Regions from separate parts of the Streptomyces sp. NBC_00872 genome, predicted to be linked through region 4. Evidence: riboswitches for the same ligand, from Rfam matches in the RefSeq annotation. Region 4 holds a riboswitch; each other region holds the start of a gene.
The links. A riboswitch is a leader RNA that binds a small molecule or an ion and turns the genes downstream of it on or off. The one in region 4 is predicted to bind cobalamin.

Region 1 (5,541 bases), 3.9 Mb from region 4:
CCCGGACCGCCGCGAGAGCCGCCTCCCACACCGCCGTGGCCGCCGCCCCGTCGATCAGATCCCCCAGCGTGCCGATCGCCCGCCGGGTTTCCTCGTCGTAGACCGAGGGCGGAGCACCGCGGAAGCCGGAGTGCGACGCGGGCGGCGGTCCGCCGGACGCGTCGATCCGCGCCAGCGCGTTCAGGAACCCGGCCAGCGTGACGGCGAACCCGGTCAGGTCGTCGATACGACCGGCATCGGCGCTCTCCCCCTCCAGCCAGGGGTAGACGGACCAGTGCAGCGGATAGCCCTCGCCGGGCGCGCCCTTCGCCAGCGGAACGGGCACGGGGAGCGGGAGGCGCGGTGCGAGGAACGGCATCCACCGCTGTTCCTGGCCGACCTGCCCCGCGTACCCGGGACCGCTGGGAAGCCGAACGGTCATGGTGTCACCGAGGTGAAAGGTCCGGTTGTCGTTCCCGCCGACCGCGACAGGCCTCACGGGGAGCCCGGACCACCGGGGAAACTGCGTGCCGACCAGCCGCCGTACCAGCGCCGTGTCGATCGGCGGCACAAGGAGTCCCGTCGCCCCGTCCCCCGACCCGTCCCCCGGTCCTGCGCCCCGACTGTCCCCCGGCCCGTGCCCCGGTCCGTGCCCCTGCCCGTCCTCCGGCCCGTCCTCCGGTCCTTCGCCCGCTCCGGGCTGTCCGTTGTCGCTCATACGCCCCAGAGTGGTCAGCCTGCCCGCCGGCTGACAACCGAATTCCGCAGGTGCCGAGTCGTCAAAAGCCGGTCCTGGTCTTCTCGTCGTAAGGGACGCGAGGGATACGGATGTCCGCGACGTCGTCCGTGCGTGCTCCCGAGCCACGGCTCCCGCATAGGCTGGGACAGTGCCGAGCCTGCCAGTGCGAGATTACGGTCGAGTCGTAACTGTTGGGGCGTGGGCGGTCATCGCGACGATCTTTCTCGGATGGGCGAGCTTTCTGGTCGCCTTCGGCGTCTTCGAGCTCGGCCGGACGGGCGAGACGGAGCGCGTCAAGATCTCGTCGTGCCACTCGGAAGGGGGCGGGCGAGGGCCGAGCTACGTCGTGTGTGTCGGACGCGCTGTGGATGGCGGGACACAGGACGAGGTATCGGTGCGTTACGACGGCAGGCCGGGCGAGACAGTGGTGGTGGAGGAGACGCTGTTGGGCCCCAGCCCGGTTGTCGAGAAGGGCTTCGTCGAGTGGGCGGTGATCCTGGTCTTCCCGCTGCTCCCGCTGGGGATCGGCGTCCTGTGTGTGGCTCTCGCCGTGCTTGCTGCCCGGAGGCCGTGACTCCGTTCAGGCGTGCGCCGTCTCCCGCGAGCGCGTGAGCCGGACCGGGGCACTCCGACCGGGGCACCGGTCACGTACGGCCGCCCGCCCGGGACCGCTCCGCACCCGGTCACGCCCCGCACCCGGTCACGCACAGTTATCCGGATCGACCGCGTGTCTCATGTCACATTCCGGAATGTGAACAGAGGTGACCAGGAGGTTGCCCGCGCTCTAGCCTGGCTGGTGCAGCTGGTTCGCCCTGCCCGCCAGGCAGACGCGTCGTAAGAGGGAACCCGGTGGGAATCCGGGACTGCCCCGCAGCGGTAAGTGGGAACGACCGCCGTCATACGCACTGGATCCGGGCCGGATCTGGGAAGCGACGGCCAGTAGGAATCTGTCTCGGCAGATGTGCCCACGAGTCCGAAGACCTGCCCGTTGCCCGTACGCGAACGATCGCGTGCGGCCATCCCGGTGACCTCGTGGGCGGGTCGGCGTACATACCAGACGGACAGGCGCGCGCGACGGCGCGGAACTGTGCCGCTCGGTTCGTCACCCCTTCGCGCTCGCGTCCCGTCTCCGGGATCCAAGGAGACATCTCGCGAAGGAGATTTCCGTGACAGCGAAGTCCGCGGCCGCGGCAGCACGGGCCACCGTGTACGGCTACCCCCGCCAGGGCCCGAACCGGGAACTGAAGAAGGCCGTCGAGGGGTACTGGAAGGGCCGCGTCACCGCCGACGCCCTCCGGGAGACGGCGGCCGGCCTGCGCCGGGCCAACTGGCGGCAGCTGGCGGACGCCGGCGTCCACGAGGTGCCGACCGGCGACTTCTCGTACTACGACCATGTCCTGGACACCAGCGTCATGGTCGGTGCCGTACCGGCGCGGCACCGTGACGCCGTCTCGGCCGACGCGCTCGACGGCTACTTCGCGATGGCCCGCGGCACCCAGGACGTGGCGCCGCTGGAGATGACCAAGTGGTTCGACACGAATTACCACTACCTCGTCCCCGAACTCGGCCCCGACACGGTCTTCACCGCCGACTCCGCCAAGCAGGTCGCCGAGCTCAAGGAAGCCCTCGCGCTCGGTCTCACCGCCCGCCCGGTGCTCGTCGGCCCCGTCACCTATCTCCTGCTCGCCAAGCCCGCCCCCGGGGTGGCCGCCGACTTCGAACCGCTCACCCTGCTGGACCGGCTGCTGCCGGTCTACGCCGAGGTGCTCGCGGACCTGCGCGCCGCCGGCGCGGAGTGGGTCCAGCTCGACGAGCCCGCCCTCGTCCAGGACCGCACCCCGGCCGAGCTGAACGCCGCCGCACGCGCCTACCGTGATCTCGGCGGCCTCACCGACCGCCCGAAGCTGCTCGCCGCTTCCTACTTCGACCGGCTCGGTGACGCCCTGCCCATCCTCGCGAAGGCCCCGATCGAGGGCCTGGCGCTCGATTTCACCGACGCCGCGGCGGCCAACCTCGACGCCCTGGCCTCGGTGGGCGGACTGCCCGGCAAGCGGCTCGTCGCCGGTGTGGTCAACGGCCGCAACATCTGGATCAACGACTACGAGAAGTCCCTGTCCATCCTCGGCACCCTCCTCGGGCTCGCCGACCGGGTCGATGTGGCCGCCTCCTGCTCCCTCCTGCACGTACCTCTCGACACGGCCGCCGAACGGGACATCGACCCGCAGATCCTTCGCTGGCTCGCCTTCGCCGTGCAGAAGACCACCGAGATCGTCACCCTGGCCAGGGGACTGGCCCGGGGAACCGGCACCATCGCCGCCGAGATCGCGGCCAACCGCGCCGACCTCGCCTCCCGGACGAACTCCCCGATCACCCGCGACCCGGCCGTACGGGCCAGGACCGCCGCCGTCACCGACGCCGACGGCCGCCGCTCCCAGCCCTACACGGAGCGTGCGATCGCCCAGCGCGCCCATCTCAAGCTGCCGCTGCTGCCGACGACCACCATCGGCTCGTTCCCGCAGACCGATGACCTGCGCACGGCCCGCGCCGCGCTGCGCACGGGACGTATCGACACCGCCGGATACGAGGAGCGCATCAAGGCCGAGATCAACGAGGTCATCGCCTTCCAGGAGAAGACGGGCATCGACGTCCTGGTGCACGGCGAGCCCGAACGCAACGACATGGTCCAGTACTTCGCCGAACAGCTCACCGGCTACCTGGCCACCCAGCACGGCTGGGTCCAGTCCTACGGCACCCGCTACGTCCGCCCGCCGGTCCTCGCCGGCGACATCTCCCGTCCCGAGCCGATGACGGTGCGCTGGACCTCCTACGCCCAGTCGCTCACCGGGCGCCCCGTCAAGGGCATGCTCACCGGACCCGTCACCATGCTGGCATGGTCGTTCGTCCGCGACGACCAGCCGCTCGGCGACACCGCCCGCCAGGTCGCCCTCGCCCTGCGCGACGAGGTCGACGACCTTGAGGCGGCAGGCACGTCCGTCATCCAGGTCGACGAGCCCGCCCTGCGCGAGACGCTCCCCCTGCGCGCCGCCGACCACGCCGCCTACCTCGACTGGGCCACCGAGTCGTTCCGCCTCACCACCAGCGGCGTACGCCCGGACACCCAGATCCACACGCACATGTGCTACGCCGAGTTTGGCGACATCGTCCAGGCCATCGACGACCTCGACGCCGACGTCATCAGCCTGGAAGCCGCCCGCTCCCATATGCAGGTCGCGCGCGAACTCGCCGTACACGGCTACCCGCGCGAAGCGGGCCCCGGTGTGTACGACATCCACTCCCCGCGCGTGCCCGCCGCGGAGGAGGCGGCGGCCCTGCTCCGCAAGGGACTGGAGGCCATTCCCGCCGAACGGCTGTGGGTCAACCCCGACTGCGGGCTGAAGACCCGCGGCTGGCCCGAGACCCGCGCCTCGCTGGAGAACCTGGTCACCGCGGCCCGCACAGTCCGCGCGGAACTGCCCGCCTCCTGATCAGGAGCTGCCCGTCTCCTGACCCCCCGGCGGCCGGGGAGGACACGTCTCGTGTCCTCCCCGGCCGTCCCGCGGAGCTTTCCGCGGCGGAGGGCAGGGAAGCCAGGCCCCCCGCCAGGCCTCTTGTGCGAAGGCCGGGGTAGGCGGACGGCACCGAGCCGCTACCTCCCGGAGGACGAGTGAACCCCAGCGACACATCCCCAGAAGCCGCTTCCCCGGAGGCGCGGTCAGGCACCGGTGCCCGGAGAGGCCGCGAGGAGACCGCCGATGAGCGGGCCGACAGGCGCTGGCAGGAACTCATCCAGGAGATACGGGTGACGCAGACCGGGGTGCAGATCCTCTTCGGATTCCTGCTGACCGTGGTCTTCACACCGCACTTCCAGGCCCTGGAGCAGACCGACAAGACCATCTACATCGTCACCGTGGTGCTCGGCGCGCTCGCCACGGGAGCGCTGATCGGGCCGGTGGCCTTCCACCGGATCGTCTCCGGACGGCGCATCAAACCCCAGGCCGTCGTGTGGGCTTCGAGGCTGACGTTCACCGGTATGGTCCTGCTGCTGGCCACCCTGACGTCCGCCCTCTTCCTGGTACTCCGCGCGGCCACCCACAACGGGTTCGTACCATGGCTGGTCTCCACCGTGGTCGCCTGGTACCTGCTGTGCTGGTTCGCCCTCCCCCTGTGGGCCCGCTACCGCCTCACCGACAACGACTGACCGAAGACACCTGTCGGTACGGCGCGACCGGCCGGGCCTGAGCAGACCCGGCCGGTGCCGTCAGGGCAGGGCGGCCAGTGTGAAGGGGTGTCCGGCCGGGTCGGAGTAGATCCGTGTGTCGCGCGGGCCGCCGTTGTCCTTCGTCTCCAGCGGCCTGGCGCCCAGGCTGATCGCCTCGCGCTCCGCCTCGTCCATGTCGTCCCGGGCCACCAGGATCCGCAGATGCGCCTGCTGGGAGCTCTCGGGACGCGGCCAGCTGGCGGGCGCGTGGCCATGATCCCTGCGGATCGCGAGATGGACCCCGTCATGGCCGACGATCTCCACGAAGTCCGGGTTCTTCCCGATCCGGGTCTCGGCGTCGAGGAACGTCGCGTAGAAGCCCGCGAGTTCGACAGGTTCGGCACTGTCCAGGACGAGCACGCTGGTCTTGGTCACCGTCATGGGGGAACGCCTGCCCGCTGTTACGGCGCACACACGTGGCGCAGCTCCGGCCCGCTCGGCGTGGGCGGCGGATCCCGCCGGGGGTCAGCGGCCGAGGGCCTTGGCGAGCTGCTCCTTGGTCATGGTCGAGCGGCCTTCGACACCGCGCTTCCGCGCCTCGGCGTAGAGCTGGTCCTTCGTCGGC
Region 2 (5,541 bases), 2.0 Mb from region 4:
GCTCCAGGAGTCGCTCGTAGAAACGCTGATGCCCTGAACCCGGGCCTGACCTCTGAGCCTGCCCCCTGAGCCTGCCCCCGCCCGCGAGCTGCCCCCGAGCCCGAGCCTGCCCCTGAGCCTTGCCCCCTGAGCCTTGACCTCTGAGCCTGACCCCGCCCCCGCGTGGACGCGACGGGCCGTTCCTCCGTACGGGTGATGGGACGGCCCGCGGGCCGGGTGCGCGGACGGTCCGATTCCCGGTGTCCGGACCGGCGTTCCCCGCGCCGGGATGTCATACGGCGGCCCCCGCCCGGCCCCCTTCCGTACGCTCAACTGAGGCTCAATTCGCCATAACGATCACGTCACCGCTCCGGCGACCTTTGCGGTTCGCGGTGCGATTCATCCGCTTCTTCCTGTGGGCTGTGCCACAGAACCGTCCGTCGATCACCCCTGCCGCCGTGATAGATCTTCACGGCCCCCCGGGGACTCCACCCCTGTCCCCGGGGGTGCCTTCGCCGGCCGACCGCCGGCGGCACTCCATCCGTATCCGGGGGGATCACGAACCGGTCCGCGGCCGACGTCCGGCGCGGGTCGGTATGGAGAAAGGGCGCACGACATGACCTCTGCCCAGGTCGACAAGGAATACGGCGGTGACCGCGCCACGACCGGCCCCACCGGAGACGGTCCGGCCGAAGAGGGCTACGAACGGGGACTCGGCAGCCGTCAGGTCCAGATGATCGCCATCGGCGGCGCGATCGGTGTCGGGCTCTTCATGGGCGCCGGGGCCAATATCGCCAAGGCCGGACCCAGCATCATCCTCATGTACGCCCTCGCCGGCGTCGTGATCTTCTTCATCATGCGGGCGCTCGGCGAGCTGCTCCTCTACCGGCCGGTCTCGGGCTCCTTCGCGGAGTACGCCCGGGAGTTCCTCGGCCCGTTCTTCGGCTTCGCCACCGGCTGGACGTACTGGCTGATGTGGGTCGTCACCGGGATGGCGGAACTGACCGCCGCCGCGATCTACATCCACTTCTGGTTCCCCCAGATCCCCCAGTGGGTCAGCGCGCTGGTCTTCCTGGTGGTCCTCTTCGGGGTCAATCTGATCTCGGTGAAGATCTTCGGCGAGGTCGAGTTCTGGTTCTCGATGATCAAGGTCACCGCGATCATCGGCATGATCGTCATCGGTCTGGGCGTTCTCACCCTCGGCTTCTCCGACGCCGGTGAGACCGCCGGGGCCGCCAATCTCTGGGCACACGACGGGATCTTCCCGAACGGCATCGGCTCCAGCCTGATGACCCTTCAGGGGGTGATGTTCGCCTATCTCGCCGTCGAGCTGGTCGGGGTGACCGCGGGCGAGTCCGAGAACCCCGAGAAGACCCTGCCCAAGGCCATCAACACGCTGCCCTGGCGCATCATCGTCTTCTACGTCGGCGCGCTCTCCGTCATCCTCGCCGTCGTCAAGTGGACCGAGTTCTCCGCGGGCAACAGCCCCTTCGTGCACGCCTTCGAGAAGATGGGCATCCCGCTCGCGGCCGGCATCGTCAACTTCGTCGTACTGACCGCCGCGCTCTCCTCCTGCAACTCCGGGATGTACTCCACCGGCCGGATGCTGCGCGACCTCGCCGCCAACAGCGAGGCGCCCACGGTCTTCGGCAGGCTCAACTCCCGCAGGACCCCGGCCCTCGGCATCACCGTCTCCGCCGTTCTGATGGGTATCGGCGTGGTCCTCAACTACGTCGTCCCGGAGAAGGCCTTCGGCTATGTGACCTCCGTGGCCACCGCGGCCGGCATCTGGACCTGGATGATGATTCTGGCCAGCCATATCCGCTACCGCCGCGGGGTGGAGGCGGGCCGGCTGCCGGCCTCGTCCTTCCCAGCCCCCGGCGGCGCGCTCTTCAGCTGGGTCGCGGTGGCCTTCCTGGCGCTGGTCACCTGTCTGATCGCGTACGACGAGGACGCGCGGGTCTGTCTCTATGTGGCGGCGGTCTGGGCGGTGGGCCTGGCGGGCGGCTGGCAGTTCCTCAAGCGCCGCGACCCCGCGATCACGGAGCGCGCCGAGCGGGAGTACGCCCCCGCGGCGGACTGACCGCCACCGCCCCGTCCCACCCCTGCCCCCCCGTCACATCCCGCCCCGCACCGCCTCGCCCCGTACCGCCCCGTCCCGTCATGAAGGCGCCCGGATCCCTGATCCGGGTGCCTTCACGACCGTCTTCACGTCCGGGGAGCACCGGCCCGCCCCCGGTCCGGCGCCGTCCGTTTATATTCTCCCCATGCTCACCATCACCCAGGCCCTGCACGACCAGATCGTCGCGCACGCGCGAGCCGACCACCCCGACGAGGCCTGCGGTGTGGTCGCTGGCCCCGAGGGCAGCGGACGGGCCGAGCGGTTCATCCCCATGCTCAACGCCGCGCGCTCGCCCACCTTCTACGAGTTCGACTCGGCCGATCTGCTCAAGCTCTACCGGGAGATGGACGACCGCGACGAGGAACCGGTGATCATCTACCACTCGCACACCGCGACCGAGGCCTATCCGTCCCGTACGGACATCACCTACGCCAATGAGCCCGGCGCCCACTATGTGCTGGTCTCCACCGCGGACACGGATGACGCCGGACCGTTCCAGTTCCGCTCGTACCGGATCGTCGACGGCGAGGTCACCGAGGAGCCCGTCGAGATCGTCTGAGAGACTCACGGCTGAACCAGGGCGGCAGGACCCAGGAAGCCGGTGCGAAACCGGCGCGGTCCCGCCACTGTGACCAAGCTCCGCTTGGCAGCCAGGAACTGACCTGCCGCCCTTCTCCCACCAGCCAGGGGACGCGGAAATCCCCCGGAGGAGGCCCAGTCGTGTCTGCCCTGTCCCGGCGCCGCCGTGCGCTCACAACACCCGCCCTCATATCCGCCGTGACCGCCGTACTGCTCCCGCTCACCGCCTGCGGCACCACCGCGGAGACCACGGACCCGGCGGACGGCAAGCCCGCCGCGAAGGCCGCGCCCGGCTTCCCGTACACCGTCACCAACTGCGGTGTGACGACCACCTACCAGGCGCCGCCGAAGCGTGTGGTCACCATGAACCAGCACGTCACCGAGATCATGCTCGCGCTCGGCCTGGAGAACTCCCTCGTCGGCACCGCCTACCTGGACGACCGGATCCTCCCCGCCTACGAGAAGGCGTACAAGAGCGTCCCCGTCCTCTCCGCGGAGTACCCCTCCAAGGAGAAGCTGCTCGCGGCCAACCCCGACTTCGTCTACGGCGGATACGCCAGTGCCTTCGACGCCAAGGACGGCCGGAGCCGCGACGACCTCAAGGCCTCCGGTATCGGGACCCGGCTCAATCTGGAGAGCTGCGCCGACGGCGGCAGGTCCGCGTCCCCGTCCGCCTCCACGTCCATGGACGAGGTCTACCGGGAGATCGAGGAGACCGGCCGCACCTTCGGCGTCCAGGACCGCGCCGAGAAGTGGATCGCGGACGCCCGCACCACCGTCGCGTCCACCGCCGACGGGCTGAAGGGCGTCGAACCGCTCTCCGTCTTCGTCTACGACAGCGGCGACAAGACCGCGTTCACCGCGGGCGGCAGGGGCATCGGCAACGAGCTGATCGAGCTGGCCGGCGGGCGCAATGTCTTCGCCGACCTCGACAAGCCCTTCGGCGACGCCACCTGGGAAGAGGTCGTCGCGCGCGAGCCCGATGTCATCGTGATCTACGACTACGGCTCCACCACCGTCGCGCGGAAGAAGAAGCGACTGCTGGAAGACCCGGTGCTCAAGGACGTACCGGCCGTCAGGAACCAGCGCTTCGCGGTCATGCCCCTCTCGGACGTGGTCCTCGGCGTACGGGCCCCCGCCGCCGTCGGACGGCTCGCCGCCCAGCTCCACCCCGAGTCCGTGAAGTAAGCCGCCGTGACCCGCGCCACCGCGCCCGCCCGCGCCCACGGGCGGCTCCGCCACACCCTGGTGCTCGGCGCTCTCGCCGCCGCCCTCGCCGTCGCCGTCGTCGCGGGCCTCGCCCTCGGCTCCGTACGGATCCCGCCCGGTCAGGTGATCACGATCCTGACCGGCCGCGCGGAGCCGGGCCCCTTCCGCACCATCGTGCTCGACGTACGGCTGCCGAGGGTGCTGCTCGGTGTGATCGTCGGCGCCGGGCTCGCCGTCGTCGGCGCCGTCCTCCAGGCGCTCGTACGCAACCGGCTCGCCGACCCCTTTCTGCTCGGCATCTCCTCCGGCGCCTCCACCGGCGCCGTGCTGGTCCTCGTCCTCGGCATCGGCGGCGGGGTGACCACCACCGTCGCGATGCCGGCCGCCGCCTTCGCCGGGGCGCTCCTCGCGCTGGCGCTGGTGTACGGCCTGGCCCGGCGCGGCTCCACGATGACCGGCGGCGGGCTCGTGCTCGCGGGCGTCGCCGTCTCGTACATCCTCTCCGCGCTCACCACGCTCATCCTGGTCGTCTCCGCCAGGCCCGAGCACTTCCAGGAGGCGCTGTACTGGTCGCTGGGCGGCCTCGGCAGCGCCCGCTGGGCCACGCTCGTACCGCCCGCCATCGCGCTCACCGCCGGGACCGCACTGCTCATCGCGCTGGCCAGACCGCTCGATCTGCTGCTGGCGGGGGAGGAGGGCGCGACCGTGCTCGGTCTCGACACCTCACGCTTCCGCGCCGCGGTCTTCGTCCTCGCCTCCCTGGTCACCGCGGTGATGGTGGCCGCGAGCGGGGCGGTCGGCTTCATCGGGCTGCTGGCACCGCACGCCGCCCGGATGGCCGTCGGCGCCGGTCACCGCGCGCTGCTGCCCGTCGCGGCGCTGGGCGGGGCGTTCGTCCTCGTCGTCGCCGATCTCGCGGCCCGTACGGTCGCCGCGCCCCAGGACATCCCCGTCGGGGTGCTCACCGCGCTCACCGGCGGGCCGCTCTTCCTGTGGCTGATGCGCCGCCGCCCGGAAGGAGCACCCGTATGAGCGCCGCCACGAGCGCCTCGCGGCCGCCGTCAGGACCGGCGGCGCCGCCCGCCGTACCCGCCGCCGAGCTGCGCGTCGAAGGACTGTCGTACGAGACCGGCGGCCGGCTGCTCGTCGACCGCGCCGAGCTGACCGCCGCCCCCGGCGAGACCATCGGACTCGTCGGCCCCAACGGCAGCGGCAAGACCACCCTGCTCCGCTGTGTGTACGGCACGCTCCGCCCCACGGCCGGACACGCCCTCCTCGACGGCGGCGATCTGCACACCATGACCGCCAAGGCACGGGCACGCCGGGTCGCCACCGTGCCCCAGGACAGCCGGCTCGACTTCGAGCTGACCGTCCGTGAGGTCGTCGCCATGGGCCGCTCGCCGCACAAACGCTTCTGGGAGGCCGACACGGCCGCCGACACGGCCCTCACCGACGCCGCCCTCGAACGGGCCGGGATCGCCGCCCTCGCGGACCGGGACTTCCCCTCGCTGTCCGGCGGCGAACGGCAGCGCGCGCTCATCGCACGCGCCCTGGTCCAGCGCCCGGCCCTGCTCGTACTCGACGAACCGACCAACCATCTCGACATCCGGCACCAGCTCGATGTCCTCACGCTGATCAGAGGATCGGGCACG
Region 3 (5,541 bases), 3.1 Mb from region 4:
CCTGTTTCTCCTGATCGGTCATACCGCGATCCTGCCAGGAGTGCCCGGCGGACCGTGCACCGTTCTCCCGATCATCCGAACAGAACCATGCGACGTCAGCCTGAGACACCACGAAGACCTGCGCAGTTCATCTTCCGTTCACCATGACTCCCTACGTTCACCGAGGCCCCCTACGTCGAACGATTGCCTGGGTAAATGGAACACATCACACTGCTGCTCGCGATCGTGATCGTGACGGCGCTCGTGTTCGATTTCACGAACGGTTTCCATGACACCGCCAACGCGATGGCGACGACCATCTCGACCGGCGCCCTGAAGCCCAAGACCGCGGTGGCCATGTCCGCCGTGCTGAATCTGGTCGGCGCGTTCCTCTCCGTGGAGGTCGCCAGAACGATCTCCGGCGGGCTCATCAACGAGAACGGCATCCGGACAGAAGTGATCTTCGCGGCGCTCGTCGGCGCCATCCTCTGGAATCTGCTCACCTGGCTCGTCGGTCTCCCGTCGAGCTCCTCCCACGCCCTCTTCGGCGGACTGATCGGCGCCACCCTGATGTCCGTCGGCACCTCCGGGGTCAACGGCGGTGTGGTCATCACCAAGGTGCTGATCCCCGCGCTCGCCGCGCCGGTCGTCGCCGGTCTCGCGGCGCTGCTCGCCACCAGACTGACGTACCGTATCGGCCGCCGCACGGACGACAAGGCCACCGCCAAGGGCTACCGCGCGGGCCAGATCGCCTCCGCCGGTCTGGTCTCCCTGGCGCACGGCACCAACGACGCGCAGAAGACCATGGGCGTCATCACGCTCGCGCTCGTCACCGGCGGTGTCCTCTCCCCCGGCTCCAACCCCCCGCTGTGGGTCATCGTCTCCGCGGGCACGGCGATCGCGCTCGGTACGTACCTCGGCGGCTGGCGCATCATCCGCACCATGGGCACCGGTCTCACCGATCTCGGGCCGCAGCAGGGCTTCGCGGCCCAGACCAGCGCCGCGACCGTCATCCTCGCCTCCTCGCACCTCGGCTTCTCGCTCTCCACCACCCAGTCCTGCTCCGGCGCCGTGATGGGCGCGGGCCTCGGCCGCAAGGGGGGTGTGGTCCGCTGGTCCACCGCCACCCGGATGTTCGTCGCCTGGGGACTGACCCTGCCCGCCGCGGGTCTGGTCGCGGCCTGCGCGGAGTTCCTGACCGGTCAGGGAAGTTGGGGCGTCTCGGTGGTCGCCGCACTGCTCCTCGCCTTCTCCGGCGCCATCTGGCTCGCCTCGCGCCGCCGCCCGGTCGACCACACCAATGTCACCGACGTCGACGAGGACGAGGCCGGGATCCTGGCCGACGGCATCACGGCCGTCACCACGTCGACCACGACAGCGGCCGGTGCCGGTGCCGGTGCCGGGCACGATCTGTCGACCACCATTCCGTCCCCTCCGGGCGGCTCCGGTGAGCCCGCCCGCACCGCCACGGTCTGAACCCCCCACGGTCCAAGGAAGAGCGAACGTATGAAAATCGACTGGGCAGCGCTCGGCGCGGTCTTCGGGGTCAGTCTCGTGGCGACCGTCGCCCTCGTGGGTCTGTTCACCCTGGGCGTCGTGGGTCTCGCCAAGCGGGAGCCGGGCTCCCTGGCTCTGGCGCGCACGGGCGCGTACGCCTGCTTCGCCCTGTGCGCCGGGGCCGTGGCGTACGGGATCTGGCTGATCGTCGCCTGACCCGGGTCCACCCGCCGATGTGGGGCTTCGCACACTGTCCCGTCGCAGGTCAGCGATGAGTTGACGGCTGTTCGCGGGGCGTGGTGGACTGCCGGGGCCATTTACGGCGGCAGAAGAGGAAGCCGGTGCGAATCCGGCGCGGTCCCGCCACTGTCACCGGGAGTCTTCTCCCGGGAGCCAGGAACTCTCGCCGCCGCACCACGTCGAGCCGGGGCGCGGACCCTGAGTGAGGACATTTCGCCATGCCTGGCTGCGGTTCTGCCGTCGTGCGCGGCGGCGGTTCGGCCGCCGAGCGGGTCTTCGCCTACGGCGCGGCCCTGGGGCTGCTGGGCGACCAGGTGTTCGCCGATCCGCGCCGGGGCCATCCGGTGGCCGCGTTCGGCCGGGCGGCGGGGGCCGTCGAGCGGATGCTCTGGCACGACCACCGCGGCTGGGGCACGCTGCACACCCTGGTGTGCGCCGGAGGCGCCGCAGGGCTCGCGATCGTCGCCGCGCGGGGTACGGAGACCGTACGGGCAACACGGGCCACGCGGGCCGTACGGAGCAGCCTTGCCGCCTCCGTCGCGCTGACCGCCCTGGCCACCTGGTCCGTCGTCGGCGGCACCTCGCTCGGCCGGGAGGCACGCGCCATCGGCGCGGCGCTCACCGCCGGGGACATCGAGCTGGCCAGGGAGCGGCTGCCGCGGCTGTGCGGGCGCGATCCGCAGGCACTGGACGGACAGCAACTCGCCCGCGCCGTCGTGGAGTCCGTCGCCGAGAACACCTCCGACGCCGTCGTGGGCGCGCTGGTGTGGGGGGCGATCGCGGGGGTGCCGGGGCTGGTGGGATTCCGGGCCGTGAACACGCTGGACGCGATGGTGGGCCACAGGTCCCCCCGGTACCGCCGGTTCGGCTGGGCGTCGGCCCGGCTCGACGACCTGGCCGGCTGGCCGGGGGCCCGGCTGACCGCCGCGCTGGCCGCCGCGGCGGGCGGCGATCCGCGCGCGGCCCTGCGGGCGGTACGGCAGGACGCGCGGAAGCATCCGAGCCCCAACGCGGGCCCGGTGGAGGCGTCGTTCGCGGGCGCGCTGGGCGTACGGCTCGGCGGGACGCTCGCGTACGGCGGACGGGTGGAGCACCGGCCCGTACTGAACGGCGAGGGGCGGCCCGTGGATACGGCCGACATCGAGCGGGCCGTGCGCCTGTCGCGCCGGGTGAGCGGATACGCCCTCGCGGTCTGTGTCGCAGGCCGGTTCGCGTACGGCGCGATACGCCGCCGTACCACGGACACGCGCCGCCGTACGGCGGCCACGGGAAAGGGACGTGGATGAGCCGGGGCGGGCGCGGCGGGGGCCTTCTGGTGGCCGGGACCACCTCGGACGCGGGCAAGAGCGTCGTCACGGCGGGGATCTGCCGGTGGCTGGTGCGCCGTGGGGTGAAGGTCGCGCCCTTCAAGGGGCAGAACATGTCGCTGAATTCGTTCGTGACGCGCGAGGGCGCGGAGATCGGACGGGCGCAGGCGATGCAGGCCCAGGCGGCCCGGGTGGAGCCGACCGCGCTGATGAATCCCGTCCTGCTGAAGCCCGGCGGTGACCGCAGCAGCCAAGTGGTGCTGATGGGACGGCCGGTGGGTGAGCTGAGTGCCAGGGGGTTCTTCGGCAGCGCCGAGGGGACCGCGCCGGAGAACTCCGCCACGGGGAACGCCCTTGCCGGGAACTCGTCCGCGGGCGGGGCGACTTCGGGGCAGGCGCTGCGCGGTGGACGGCGCGAGGCGCTGCTCGGGCCCGTCCTGGAGTGCCTGGAGGAGCTGCGCTCCACCTATGACGCCGTGATCTGCGAGGGCGCGGGCAGTCCGGCCGAGATCAATCTGCGCCGTACCGACATCGTGAACATGGGGATCGCGCGGGCCGCGCGGCTGCCGGTGGTGGTGGTCGGGGACATCGACCGGGGCGGGGTCTTCGCCTCGTTCTTCGGTACGACCGCGCTGCTGGGCCCGGAGGACCAGGAACTGGTCGCGGGGTATCTCGTCAACAAGTTCCGGGGCGATGTGTCCCTGCTGGAGCCCGGTCTTGAAATGCTGCGCGGGCTGACCGGCCGGGCGACGCTCGGGGTGCTGCCCTGGCGGCACGGTCTGGGCATCGACGAGGAGGACGGACTGCGTATCTCGCTGCGCGGCGCCGTGCGCGAGTCCCTGGTGGCTCCCCCGTACGGCGAGGAGGTGCTGCGGGTCGCGGTCTGCGCCGTACCCCTGATGTCCAACTTCACCGATGTGGACGCGCTCGCGGCCGAACCGGGTGTCGTCGTGCGGTTCGTGGACCGCCCCGAGGAACTGGCCGACGCCGATCTCGTGGTGGTGCCCGGCACCCGGGGCACGGTGAGGGCGCTGGCGTGGCTGCGGGAGCGCGGGCTCGCCGACGCGCTCGCGCGGCGGGCCGCCGAGGGGCGTCCGGTGCTGGGCATCTGCGGCGGCTATCAGATCCTCGGCGAGCACATCGACGACGAGGTGGAGTCACGGGCGGGCGCCGTGGCCGGACTGGGGCTGCTGCCCGTACGGGTGCGGTTCGCCCGTGAGAAGACCTTGGCCAGACCGTCCGGGACGGCCCTCGGCGCGGCGGTGGAGGGGTACGAGATCCATCACGGGGTCGCCGAGGTGCGGGGCGGGGACGCCTTTGTCTCCGGCCCGGACGGACGGGCGCTGGACGGCTGCCGGATGGGCGCGGTCCAGGGCACGCACTGGCACGGGGCGCTGGAGAGCGACACGTTCCGGCGGCGCTTCCTGACAGAGGTGGCACGGGCGGCGGGCCGGCGTTTCGTCCCCGCGCCCGACACGAGCTTCGGCGCGCTGCGCGAGGAACAGCTCGACCTTCTCGGTGACCTCATCGAGGAGCACGCGGACACGGACGCGCTGCTGCGGCTGATCGAGGAGGGGGCGCCGCCGGGGCTGCCCTTCATTCCTCCTGGGGCACCGTGAGCGCCGACGCCCTGGAGGGCGCCACAGCCGCGTTCGGAAGCGTCGTACTCGAAGGAGCGATCAGCATATGAGCACCCCTTATCCGTTCACCGCCATCGTGGGGATGGACGATCTGCGGCTGGGCCTGCTGCTCAACGCGGTCAGTCCGGCGGTCGGCGGAGTCCTCGTACGCGGGGAGAAGGGCACGGCGAAGTCCACGGCCGTGCGGGCCCTGGCGGCTCTGCTGCCCGAGCTGGCGGTGGTCGCCAGGTGCCGGTTCGGCTGCGATCCCGCCGCGCCCGATCCGCACTGCCCGGACGGACCGCACGGGAGCGGCCCGGGTGTCTCCAGGCCCCCGCGTATGGTCGAGCTGCCCGTCGGCGCCTCCGAGGACCGGCTCGTCGGGGCGCTGGACATCGAACGGGCGCTGTCGGAGGGTGTGAAGGCCTTCGAACCGGGGCTGCTCGCGGACGCGCACCGAGGTGTGCTCTATGTCGACGAGGTCAATCTCCTCCATGACCATCTCGTCGACCTGCTGCTGGACGCCGCCGCGATGGGTGCCTCGTACGTGGAGCGCGAGGGCGTCTCCGTACGGCATGCCGCGCGCTTTCTGCTCGTCGGGACGATGAACCCCGAGGAGGGCGAGCTGCGGCCGCAGCTGCTCGACCGCTTCGGACTCACCGTGGAGGTCGCGGCCTCGCGGGAGCCGGAGCAGCGGGTGGAGGTCGTACGGCGGCGGCTCGCGTACGACGACGACCCCGCCGCCTTCGCCGCGCGCTGGGCCGACGAGGAGAGCGCGCTGCGGGAACGGATCGTCGCCGCCCGCGCGCTGCTGCCCGAGGTACGGCTCGGGGACGCCGCGCTGCTCCAGATCGCCGCGACCTGCGCCGCGTTCGAGGTGGACGGGATGCGCGCGGACA
Region 4 (5,541 bases):
TGACGCCGCTGGCGACCATCGCCACATCGCACAGGACCGGCGCGCCCGCGCGGAGGGCCTCACGGGCGCGGGCCACGACGCCGGGGGTGAAGGCCAGATCGCGCACCAGGTCGACCATGCCGCAGGCGTGGATCATCCGGACCGCGACCTGGGAGACATCGGCGGGCAGCCCGGCGAGGTCCGCCTCGGCGCGGATCGTGGCGAAGGACTGGCGGTAGATCGCCGCGCCGTCCTTCTCGTAGTCGAACACCGTGGGCTCGTTGGGCACTGTGGTCTCGCTCATCTCGTCACTGTGGTTATGCGTGCCGTCGCCACCGCGTCGGCGAGTTCCGGTCCTGGCGCGGTCACCGTCACCGTGGCCGTGGCCGTGGCTGTCCCGGTCACTGTGGCTGCTTCGGTCGCTGTCGCGTTCGTTGCTCCCGCGTCCGTCTCTGTCGCTGTCACCGCCGCTGTCGGGGATGCCCCGCGTACGGAGACGCGGTAGCCGCCCCCGGTTGTCGCGACCACATCCACCCGGGCTCCTTGGGGATGGCCGCAGCGGCGGTCACAGCCCGACCAGTAGACCGGCAGCGCGTCGTGGCCGGCCGCCGGGCGCCGCAGCGCTTCGGTCGCGTCCGCGCGTACGTCCGCGAGCGCCTTCGCGCAGCCGGGCCGGCCGGTGCAGGCGCCGACGCCGTACCAGGGGGAGTCGCGGTCGGTGATCAGTCCGGCGATGCGGAGACGTTTCAGCAGGTCGTCGGCGGCGGCGGGCTCCAGCCCCGGCACGATGACGCCACGCCAGGGCGTGACGCGCAGCGCGGTGGCCGGATCGGCGCCGCGTCGCCCGCTGCCCCGCGCACCGCCTTGCCCGCTGCCCCGCGCACCGCCTTGCCCACCGGCTCGTGTACCGCGTTGCGTACCGCCCTGGGCGACGACTCGCGCCGATGTCAGCAGCCGCCACTGGGCCGCGCTCAGCCGTCCCAGCGGCGCGTGGACGGACAGGGCCACGGTGCCGTCAGGGGAGTGGATCGCACCCGGAAGCGGAGGCTCCCCGTCCCCCGGGTGGGTTTCCGCTGCGCGAGCCGCTGCGCGGTCCGTTGTCGAGGCTGCCGCGCGATCCGCTACGTACTCCGCGGCGATGCCCGCCTCCGTCAGCCGCGACGCGACCGCCACGTCCAACCCGTGGCCGGACGGCAATTCCCGTACCCGCCAGGCGCCGGAGCCGCCCGCCTCCGCCACCGTGAGAAACGTCTCCGCGGCCAGCAGGGCGGCCCTCGGGGCGTCGGCGGCGTCCACACGGAGACCCGACCGGTTCGCCCCGGTATATACGACCGCCGTGCCGTCGCGCCGTGCGAGCAACGTCACATCCGCGCCGAGGGCAGCCACATCCCCGCGGCCGTCGTCCAGTGCGAACAGGAAGCGGCCGGAGAGAGCCGTCGCCGCTTCGCTCGCGCACAGGAGATCGTCCAGTTCCCGAGCCCACAACTGCGGTCGCCCGACACGGGATCGACCGTCGAGTCCGCCCCCGAGTCCGTTCGCGAGTGCGCCGCCTTCCCGGACCTCGCCCCCGAATCCGTCGAGACCGGCCAGCGGTGAGGCGACGATGTTCCGGACCCGCTCATGCCGTTCGGAGGGCAGCAGCCCGGCCTCGTACAGCAGGTCCGCCAGTTCGGCGCCGCAGTTCGCGTCCGCACCCAGCCCCCGGAGCTGCACATTGCCCCGGGACGTGATGTCGACATGTCCGTCGCCCAGGCGCTCGGCCGCGCTCGCCAGCACCTCCACCTGACGGTATGTCAGCAGCCCTCCGGGAAGGCGAAGTCGGGCCAGCCGTCCGTCGTCCGCCGCGTGCAGCCTCAGCGCTCCGGGACAGGCGTCACCGGCCTCCCGTACGGGGCCCCGCACAGGATCCGGAACGGAAGCCCGCGAGGGTTTCCGCGGGACAGCCCCCAGGGGAGCCCGCGAGGGAGCTTCGTCCCGGTTGGCGGGCGTTGGCGAGGTGGGCGGCATGGCGGCGAGCATACCCACGTACCTCCGCGTCCCATCCTGGCCGCCCAGGCGCCCTCCCCGCCCGTGACCTGCTGCACCTACTATGCAGACGACGGGTCCGGTGCCCGTCAACGCCAACGACGGCGTCAGGGGAGGAAGCCCGGTGAGAATCCGGCGCGGTCCCGCCACTGTGAGCCCGGCAGCAGCCGGGTGAGCCAGGAACTCCCGCCGTCCTCCCTACCGCCCGGGGCGCGGACCCCGAGGAAGGCAGACGCCGCATGATCCTGCTCCTGTCGACGTCCGACACCGATCTGCTCAGCGCCCGTGCGGCGGGCGGTCCGGTCCCGTACCGGTACGCCAACCCGGCCCGGCTCGCGCTCGACGAACTGCCCGCGCTGCTGGAGGGTGTCGGCCTTGTCGTCGTACGGCTCCTCGGCGGACTGCGCGCCTGGCAGGACGGGATCGATCTCCTCCTCGGCGACGGCGCGGCCGACCGAAGCGCCGACGCGGACGGGGACGGGGACGGGGACGCGGACGGGCCGGCGCCCCGCACGCCCTTCGCCGGCCGTCCGCCCGTCGTGGTCCTGACCGGCGAACAGGCCCCGGACGCCCAGTTGATGGAGGCCTCCACCGTCCCCATCGGAATCGCCGCCGAGGCGCACGCGTATCTCGCCCACGGCGGTCCGGCCAACCTGGAGCAGCTCGCCCGCTTCCTCTCCGACACCGTCCTGCTGACCGGCCACGGCTTCGAGCCGCCGGCCGCGGCGCCCACCTGGGGCCGGGCCGAGCACCGGGGAGAGCACCGAGCCGAGCGTCACGCCACTGCGGCCAGTCACTCCACCGCGGGCAGCCAGGCCGCAGGCAGTGACGCCACCGCGGGCAGCCCGGACGCGGTCCGCCCGCTCGTCGCGGTGCTCTACTACCGCGCGCACCATCTGAGCGGCAACACCGCCTTCGTCGACACCCTGTGCGACGCCATCGAAGAGGCCGACGGCCGCGCCGTCCCCATCTACGTGTCCTCGCTGCGCGCGCCCGAGCCCGCACTGCTGGAGGCGCTGAGCGGCGTCGACGTCATCATCACCACCGTGCTCGCCGCCGGCGGCACCCGGCCCGCCGAGGCCTCGGCGGGCGGTGACGACGAGGCATGGGACGCGGGCGCCCTGGCCGCGCTCGACGTACCGATCCTCCAAGCCCTGTGCCTCACCACCAGCCGCGCCACCTGGGAGTCCAGCGACGAGGGGCTGTCCCCGCTGGACGCCGCGTCGCAGGTCGCGGTGCCGGAGTTCGACGGCCGGCTCATCACCGTCCCGTTCTCCTTCAAGGAGATCGACGAGGACGGCCTTCCCGCCTACGTCGCCGACCCCGAGCGCTCCGCCCGTGTCGCCGGAATCGCCGTACGCCACGGCCGACTGCGCCACCGTCCGAACGCGGACAAGCGCCTCGCGCTGGTGCTCTCCGCGTACCCGACCAAGCACTCCCGTATCGGCAACGCCGTCGGCCTGGACACCCCCGCCAGCGCCGTGGCCCTGCTGCGCGAACTGCGCGCCGAGGGCTACGACTTCGGTGACGAGGAAGTCCCCGGTCTGGAGTCGGGCGACGGCGACGAGCTGATCTACGCGCTCATCGAGGCCGGCGGCCATGACCAGGAGTGGCTCACCGAGGAGCAGCTCGCCCGTAACCCGGTCCGTATCCCGGCCGCCGACTACCGGCGGTGGTACGGGAAACTCCCCGCCGCGCTGCGGGAGTCCGTCGAGGAGCACTGGGGACCGCCGCCCGGCGAGATGTTCGTGGACCGCAGCCGGGCCGCCTCGGGCGGGGACCCGGACGGTGACATCGTGCTCGCCGCCCTCCGGCGCGGCAATCTGCTGATCCTCATCCAGCCGCCGCGCGGCTTCGGCGAGAACCCCATCGCGATCTACCACGACCCCGATCTGCCGCCGTCGCACCACTATCTGGCCGCGTACCGCTGGATCCAGGCCGACCGCGAGGACGGCGGCTTCGGCGCCGACGCCATGATCCACCTCGGCAAGCACGGCAATCTGGAGTGGCTGCCCGGCAAGAACGCCGGGCTCTCGGCCGCCTGTGCCCCCGATGCCGCGCTGGGTGATCTGCCGCTGATCTATCCGTTCCTGGTCAACGACCCGGGCGAGGGTACGCAGGCCAAGCGGCGCGTACACGCCACGCTTGTGGACCATCTCGTACCGCCCATGGCGCGCGCCGAGTCGTACGGCGACATCGCGCGCCTGGAGCAGCTGCTCGACGAGCACGCGGCGATCTCCGCCATGGACCCGGCGAAGCTGCCCGCGATCCGCGCGCAGATCTGGACGCTGATCCAGGCCGCGAAGCTCGATCACGACCTCGGCCTCGAAGACCGGCCGGACGACGACGGGTTCGACGACTTCCTGCTCCATGTCGACGGCTGGCTGTGCGAGGTCAAGGACGCGCAGATCCGCGACGGACTGCATGTCCTGGGCGGCGCGCCGACCGGCGACGCGCGGGTCAATCTGGTCCTCGCCATCCTGCGCGCCCGCCAGATCTGGGGCGGTACGACATCCCTCCCCGGGCTGCGCGAGGCGCTGGGCCTGGACGAGTCGGCCGCGACCCGTACCGACGCCGACGAGACGGAGCGACGGGCCCGCGCGCTCGTCCAGGCGATGGAGGACGCGGGGTGGGACCCGGCGGCGGTGCCGCGCGTCGTGGCCGGGGACCCGTCAGACCACGCGTCAGGTGACGCGTCCGATCAGGCGGCCGGTGACGCGTCCGACGAGGTGGTCGACGACGCGTCCGATCAGGCGGTCGACGACGGGTCTGGTCCCAGCTACTCCGCCGGTCACCCGGAACAGATCGCGGACATCCTCGATTTCGCGGCCCGTGAGGTCGTGCCGCGGCTGGCCGGCACCGTGGACGAGATCGACCATGTGGTGCACGCGCTGAACGGCGGGTTCGTACCGGCGGGCCCGTCCGGATCGCCCCTGCGCGGACTGGTCAACGTGCTTCCGACCGGCCGCAACTTCTACTCCGTCGACCCCAAGGCCGTCCCGAGCCGGCTCGCCTGGGAGACCGGACAGGCCCTCGCCGACTCCCTCCTGGAGCGCTACCGCACCGACAACGGCGACTGGCCGACCTCGGTCGGGCTCTCGCTGTGGGGTACGAGCGCGATGCGCACATCCGGCGACGACATCGCCGAGGCCCTCGCGCTCCTGGGGATCAGGCCCGTCTGGGACGACGCCTCGCGCCGGGTCACCGGTCTGGAGCCGATCGCGCCCGACGAGCTGGGCCGGCCCCGTATCGATGTCACCCTCCGCATCAGCGGTTTCTTCCGTGACGCCTTCCCGCACGCGATCGGGCTGCTGGACGACGCGGTACGGCTGGCCGCGTCGCTGGACGAGCCCGCCGAGGCCAACCACATCCGCGCCCACGCCCAGGCCGATCTCGCGGCGCACGGTGACGAGCGCCGGGCCACCACCCGTATCTTCGGCTCCCGGCCCGGTACGTACGGCGCGGGCATCCTCCAGCTCATCGACAGCCGCGACTGGCGTACGGACGCCGATCTCGCCGAGGTCTACACGGTGTGGG

Region 1: it holds a riboswitch for cobalamin, as region 4 does, so the genes downstream of both, metE (5-methyltetrahydropteroyltriglutamate--homocysteine S-methyltransferase) here and cobN (cobaltochelatase subunit CobN) in region 4, are expected to answer to the same signal.
Region 2: it holds a riboswitch for cobalamin, as region 4 does, so the genes downstream of both, OG214_RS25160 (ABC transporter substrate-binding protein) here and cobN (cobaltochelatase subunit CobN) in region 4, are expected to answer to the same signal.
Region 3: it holds a riboswitch for cobalamin, as region 4 does, so the genes downstream of both, OG214_RS29775 (cobalamin biosynthesis protein) here and cobN (cobaltochelatase subunit CobN) in region 4, are expected to answer to the same signal.

What each region holds. Positions count from the first base shown of each region.
Region 1 is NZ_CP108806.1:7,746,270-7,751,810, reverse strand. It holds gene OG214_RS33205 (aminoglycoside phosphotransferase family protein) at 1-697, opposite strand, end outside; gene OG214_RS33200 (hypothetical protein) at 867-1,292, shown strand; cobalamin riboswitch at 1,505-1,722, shown strand; gene metE (5-methyltetrahydropteroyltriglutamate--homocysteine S-methyltransferase) at 1,885-4,203, shown strand; gene OG214_RS33190 (DUF6328 family protein) at 4,383-4,916, shown strand; gene OG214_RS33185 (VOC family protein) at 4,977-5,357, opposite strand; gene OG214_RS33180 (plasmid stabilization protein) at 5,442-5,541, opposite strand, start outside.
Region 2 is NZ_CP108806.1:5,853,268-5,858,808, forward strand. It holds gene OG214_RS25145 (DUF2017 domain-containing protein) at 1-37, shown strand, start outside; gene OG214_RS25150 (amino acid permease) at 596-2,062, shown strand; gene OG214_RS25155 (M67 family metallopeptidase) at 2,247-2,660, shown strand; cobalamin riboswitch at 2,662-2,782, shown strand; gene OG214_RS25160 (ABC transporter substrate-binding protein) at 2,831-3,868, shown strand; gene OG214_RS25165 (iron ABC transporter permease) at 3,875-4,921, shown strand; gene OG214_RS25170 (ABC transporter ATP-binding protein) at 4,918-5,541, shown strand, end outside.
Region 3 is NZ_CP108806.1:6,967,243-6,972,783, reverse strand. It holds gene OG214_RS29790 (class II aldolase/adducin family protein) at 1-22, opposite strand, end outside; gene OG214_RS29785 (inorganic phosphate transporter) at 196-1,455, shown strand; gene OG214_RS29780 (hypothetical protein) at 1,486-1,692, shown strand; cobalamin riboswitch at 1,768-1,899, shown strand; gene OG214_RS29775 (cobalamin biosynthesis protein) at 1,935-3,002, shown strand; gene OG214_RS29770 (cobyric acid synthase) at 2,999-4,642, shown strand; gene OG214_RS29765 (putative cobaltochelatase) at 4,710-5,541, shown strand, end outside.
Region 4 is NZ_CP108806.1:3,878,146-3,883,686, reverse strand. It holds gene OG214_RS16570 (precorrin-8X methylmutase) at 1-250, opposite strand, end outside; gene OG214_RS16565 (cobalamin biosynthesis protein CobG) at 280-1,986, opposite strand; cobalamin riboswitch at 2,062-2,210, shown strand; gene cobN (cobaltochelatase subunit CobN) at 2,583-5,541, shown strand, end outside.